Regions from separate parts of the Bacillus sp. AP8 genome, predicted to be linked through region 1. Evidence: predicted binding sites of a transcription regulator. Region 1 holds the regulator's gene; the other holds the start of a gene.
What was found. The regulator Rex, encoded in region 1, represses fermentation and respiration genes when NADH is low (regulators of the CRP and FNR family bind a similar motif). The targets are predictions, from matches to a motif close to TTGTGAAATATTTCACAA.
Positions count from the first base shown of each region.

Region 2: a site for Rex is predicted at 1,188-1,205, ahead of BN349_RS17160 (TorD/DmsD family molecular chaperone). Genes of this name have one in related genera too.

Region 1 is NZ_CAPG01000092.1:5,397-8,606, forward strand. Features, by position in the region: gene BN349_RS21765 (ABC-F family ATP-binding cassette domain-containing protein) at 1-429, opposite strand, end outside; gene BN349_RS21770 (redox-sensing transcriptional repressor Rex) at 1,023-1,703, shown strand; gene BN349_RS21775 (YdiK family protein) at 1,831-2,040, opposite strand; gene BN349_RS21780 (CPBP family intramembrane glutamic endopeptidase) at 2,037-2,777, opposite strand; gene groES (co-chaperone GroES) at 3,106-3,210, shown strand, end outside.
Region 2 is NZ_CAPG01000071.1:66,023-69,232, reverse strand. Features, by position in the region: gene BN349_RS17165 (LysR family transcriptional regulator) at 8-946, shown strand; gene BN349_RS17160 (TorD/DmsD family molecular chaperone) at 1,463-2,152, shown strand; gene BN349_RS17155 (DMSO/selenate family reductase complex A subunit) at 2,145-3,210, shown strand, end outside.

The DNA.
Region 1 (3,210 bases):
TTCGTATTGATATCCTCCTTTTTCTTTAAAAGAAATTTGCAGCTCATCATAGTCTTTTAAAACTTTTTGATATTTTTCATCGTTGTTATACGTCTCTGGTAATGTCATTTGATGTTCTAGTGATCGTAATTGCTGTTCAAGTTGAATTAATGGTGTATATACGGTTAACATTTCATCCCAAATGGAGCGCTCAGAATGTAAACCCGTATTCTGTGCTAGATAACCTAAAGATAAATCCTTTGGCTTTATTATTTCTCCATCATCATAGGACATTTGATCAGCAATGATTTTTAACAAGGTTGATTTTCCGGCACCATTTCTTCCTACTAGACCTATACGATCCCTTTTTTGTACTTCTAGCTTTATATCAGAAAGGATTTGCTCAGCTCCATAATATTTCGATAATTTATTTACTTGTAACACAATCATATTATTCACCTCAGTTGTCTTACTGATAGTGTATACGAAACACACTATTGGAGCAATTAAAGGAATATAAATTGTGAAAAACAGTACAAACTGTGGCACAAAATTGTGAAAATAGTGTATCATCAATGTAAAGGGGGTAATAGATGGGAGAAGTAACTTAATCAGTTGGATTGGTAAAGTTAAGATTGGGATAAAAGAGACCAGTTAAACGGGTAACAAAGCCATTGGTAGACAAAAGCTTTGTTACACCTGAAAAAGGGGATGTTCTTTCTATGAAATGGAATGTTAATAAGAGGATTGCTTAATCCATACTTATTCATCCATTCTGTTATACTTAATGAAATCAAAAAGGCATAGAAAGTTCATAATTATATTATATTTTGCGCAATTATTAATTTTAAATGTTTCGAACATTATTACTGTGGAAGCGTTTACAACTGTTTTTGCAATAATTACATTATGTGCATATGACAAGATAAAGGTATAATTATTGAATTAAATATTTTCGAGTAGGAATAGTAAGAAATTCAAGCCCTGATTATTATAGATAATTTATTGAACTTTAAGAGCAATTATAATGGGGGGAGCAGATTATGCCACAGGAAAACATAAAAATTCCTCAAGCAACAGCAAAGAGATTACCTTTGTATTATCGTTTTTTGAAAAATTTACATTCGTCAGGAAAGCAACGTGTTTCATCAGCTGAACTAAGTGAAGCTGTAAAAGTAGATTCCGCTACAATTCGTAGAGATTTTTCTTATTTTGGAGCGTTAGGTAAAAAAGGTTACGGTTATAACGTAAATTATTTATTATCTTTTTTTAGAAAGACACTTGATCAAGATGAATTAACGAAAGTCGCATTAATTGGGGTAGGAAATTTAGGGACTGCTTTTTTGCATTATAATTTTTTGAAAAACAATAATACGAAGATTGAAATGGCTTTTGATGTTGATAAGGAAAAAATCGGTACAAAAATAGGTGACGTTACCATTTTTGACATGGATGAAATGGAAGAGATTCTACAAAAAGAAGGAGTAACGGTTGCAATCCTAACCGTCCCAGCTCCTGTAGCACAACCTATCACGGATCGTTTAGTTGGTGCTAATGTAAAAGGAATCTTAAACTTTACACCAGCAAGATTAAATGTTCCACTTTCTATTCGTGTCCATCATATTGATTTAGCGGTAGAATTACAATCGCTTGTATATTTCTTAAAGCACTACCCAATAGAAGATATACATGACATCGAATTAGAGCATCAAGAACAGGAATAGAAAAGAGGTTATCTGAAGGTAATATATCATTTATCTTTAGATAACCTCTTCTTCATTTCAAGCTTATATGATGTTTTATAAAATCATATAAGCTTATAATGAGTAATCAGAGTATAGATGCCATTATTTAAGGTTTCTTTTTTTGCATTCTCTTTAACCGGAAATGTAGCATTACTAAACGGATTCCAGATCCGAAATCAATGGTTGCTAAAAATACTATTAGGAATGATAATACATTCCATCCATCGGCTGATACATAATTAATAGCCAGAGCAGTAAAAATGATTCCAAGTATGATGTAAATGATACCTGAAGTTAAGGGTGACTGACGTCTCATAGTAATCCTCCAATAAAGCTTTGCACTTGTTCGACTTGTTTCATCATATCTTCTATTTGATCTTGGAACATTAGCTGCACAATAACAACTGTAGTGTTCATCATGACATGAGCAAAAATCGGTACTATAATTCGTTTTGTTTTAACGTATAGGAATGCAAAGGTGAATCCCATAGCGGTGTATAGAATGATATGCTCAAATTCTAGATGTGCTAAACCAAATATGATCGAACTAATTAATGCGGCTAATATAAAATTCATTTTTTTATAAAGAGAACCAAAAATAATTTTTCTAAATATCAATTCTTCTAGTATTGGTCCAACTATAGAAGTTATTATAGCAAATGATGGAACAGAAGAAATCACATTTACAAGGGTTTGAGTATTTTCGGAGCCTACTTCGATTCCAATTAATCTTTCTATATTTGCTGCAATAGTTTGAGCGAAGAAAGCTAGAAAAATTCCCGCTATAGCCCAAAGAATGGACATACCCACTGGTGCAGGAGGTTCATTTCTTATCCAACTAGCTGAACCAAAATCCTTTCTCATTAAAATCAGTGTAATAATTAAAGCTACGATAAAGCTAAATATAGACCAATAGGCAGTAGCATAGATATTTATCGTATTTTCAGAAGCTCCCATTGCAAGACCAATATATTTAAAGAGAGGAGCACCAATAATACCGGATAATTGCATGGCAATATACACCATGATGACATACCAATATTCTTTTTTCACACTATTATCTCCTTTTGAAGTTACATATCTATTATTGTACTTCTTTTTGATGAAAGGTTACAAACCATTCCTTTTTTCAAATTCTATAAAATTTTCTTTTTGCAAAATTTTATTATAAAAGAGAGTAATTTGTAGCATACTGTAGAAGGTTTAGATCACTTAGGAAGAATATTGTTGGAATCTGTTGAAGGGAAGGGATTTTTTTTAAAGACAAATACTTGAAAAATAGTGCGAATTTATTTATTATATTAATTGTGTTAGCACTCAATATAGTTGAGTGCTAATAATAGAAAAATTTTATGAATTGTTATTGAGGAGGGTGTTTTTCTTGTTAAAACCATTAGGTGATCGCGTTATTATTGAACTAGTTCAATCAGAAGAAAAAACTGCAAGTGGTATCGTATTACCAGATACTGCAAAGGAAAAACCTCAA
Region 2 (3,210 bases), on a different contig from region 1:
GTTTTTAATGTTTTGGATGAAAATAATTCATGAATGTGTGGTGGTTTTTCTGTCTTTAACTAAATATGAAATTCTTAGTACAGTTGTTGATGTTGGAAGCTTAACAAAAGCAGCTACATTGCTAGGTTTAACGCAATCGGCAGTTAGCCACGCTATTTCCAGCCTTGAGATAGAATGGGGATTTTCTCTATTAATTAGAGATCGTTCAGGAATACGTATAACGAGTAATGGTGAACGAGTTTTGAAGCATATTCGAAATATTCTACAGAATAATGAGCAATTGAAACAAGAAGTGGCAGCTATTAATGGCCTTAATGTGGGAACTATTCGAATAGGTACATTTACAAGTGTTTCGACACAATGGCTTCCAGGAATAATTAAGGACTTTCAATTTCATTATCCCTCTATACAAATCAAATTAGTAGAAGCTGATCATTATTATGAAATAGAGCAATGGTTGCAAGAAGGTTCCATTGATTTTGGCTTTTTAGCAACTCCTTTCTCGAAATCGCTTGAGTTTATTCCGTTAAAAAAAGATAGAATTCGATGTGTTCTCTCTAGCAATCATCCTTTGAGTGGGAAAAGTGTTATTTCTTTCGAAGATATTAAAAATCAACCTTTTATCATGCCAAAATGGGGGACAGGAAATGATTTTCCAATTTTATTAAAAAAACAAAATGAATCTTTGCAAGTGAAATATGAAGTAGCAGATGATCAAGCTATTATTTCTATGGTTCGCCATGGCTTAGGAATTACCATACTTCCCGAAATGGTTCTATACAATTTGTTAAATGATATAACGGTTATTGACTTAGAAGAAGATTATTATCGTACTATTGGAATTACAGCACTATCGTTCCAAAAACTTTCGCCAGCAGCAAAACAATTTATCAAATCGGTAAGGTCGTGGCTTCGTCAGCAAATGCTATTAGATTATGATAATTAAACAGATGATCAAAGAAGTACATATTATAAGATAGAAATGAAAGTGTAAGTTGCAAAAAGGACAATTTTTTGTAGCTTATGCTTTTTTGTTGAATTTGAGTATTTATTAGGATGGTTTTTTAGCAGAGAATTCAGATGTTTCCTAGTCAATTGTATATGAGTACAAAAATAGGGCTTCATATTTGTGCATCAGGTACATAGGGTTTTAATTTAAAAAGTTATATAATTTAGTCGATTCGATATTGTGAAACTAATCACAAAGATTAGTCGGTAATTTGATATGGATGGTAAGCACGTGTTTTTTTAATGTGCAAAGATCTCATACATTGGAAATGTTAATTCCATGTAGTGTATATGAAAGAATTATTAGAATTACTAAGATTCACACATTAAAACGTTCCAAAAGTTTAGTAATCGATTTCAGCTAGTAAGAACCCGATTTGATCATCTAGCTGTTAGCTAGAACGCAATGAAGAAAGTTTCACTTTATCTAGTCCTTGAGAAGGGAGACAGAAAAATGGAAGTTGTACTAGACAATAAGTTGATGTCTATAAGTAAGGAAAGAGAAGCGATTTATTCCTTTTTGAGAGTATCTCTTCAATGTCCACTAACAAAAGAAATATTACAGCATTGGAAAGCTCATTTTTCTTCTGAATTTAAAAAGGTATTATCTGAGGAAAATGAGGATTTGAGGTCTTTCTTTGAGAGTTTAGCTAACAAAGATTTAGATGAAATTGTTGAAGAAGAAAAAGAAGCGTATTTAGCTACATTTTACATTTTTAATGAAGAAGGAAAGGTTCCAGCTCCACCATGGGAATCTGTTTATGTGACTAGAGATAAATCGCTTTTTGGTGAGCCCGTATTCCAAATAAGAAAGAAATTAGCGGATTTTGATTTGCAATTTATTCATGAAAATACAGATCCAGACGATCACATTGCGATTGAATTAGAGTTTATGACTTATTTAATTAATTATACGCTCTCTGCGAAGGAAGAAGGTAGAGAGAATGACTATGCCAAAGGTGTTTACACGCAGTATTGGCTGATGAAAGAACATTTGAACAGATGGATAAGACTATTTACTCATGATATTCACTCTTCTAATACAAGTGATTTTTATAAAGGTATTGCAATCTTATTAAGCATATTTGTAGAAGAAGATTTTGAATATATAAAATCATTAAAGGAGGACCTCGACAATGAGTGAGAATATTTTTGAAAAAATCTCAAATATAAAGATGAAACGCCGCTCATTTTTAAAATGGTCAGGTGCTGTTGCTGCACCAGCAATTATTGGAGGCACTGCGGTATCTAGTAATCTTGTGAAAAAAGCAAGTGCCGCACCCTCAGAGAGTAAAGTAGATGCTACAGTCATACCAACATGTAGTACGCTAAATTGTGGTGGGAAATGCTTAATTAAAGCTCATGTAAAAGATGGTCAAATTGTACGATTAAGTACAGATGACGATGCAAGAGATGAAAATGCTGATAATGAGCAGTATCCGCAAATTCGTGCTTGTGTTCGTGGCCGTGGATATCGTAGACATATTTATTCTCCAGATCGTATTAAAAAGCCTTTAAAACGTGTTGGTAAACGCGGTGAGGGTAAATTTAAAGAAATTTCATGGGATGAAGCGATTAAAATCATTGCTAAAGAAAATAATCGCATTAAAGAAAAATATGGCCCTGCTTCCCGCTTTAGTTTATATGCGACTGGGCAAACAGGACAAATTGGTAGTGGAGATACAGTTATTCAAAGACTACTTGCATTAGATGGTGGCTTTTTAGGACGTTATTCAAATTATAGCGCTGGTCAACATGGTGCAGCAACTCCATTTACTTTTGGTGTTGGCGATGCATCAAATAGCTGTAATACATTATTAGATTCCAAACTCATTATTTTACATGGTATGAACCCAGCAGAAACGATTTTTGGCCATTTTAATATGTACTTACGTATGGCCAAGGCTAAAGGTGCAAAAATCTATACGATTGATCCAAGAAAAACGGATACTGAAGTGGCACTTGCAGATGATTGGTTCCCTGTTAAACCAGGAACAGACAATGCATTAGTAGCTGCAATGGCGTATGTAATATTTTCAGAAAATTTACAAGACAAAAAGTTTTTAGATACATACTGTATCGGACATGATGAGGCTCATATGCCTAAAGGTGTTCCGGCTGGAGAATCCTATTATAGCTATGTAATGGGGAAAAAGGATAAAACACCTAAAACTCCAGAATGGGCAGCCAAAATTACTGGCT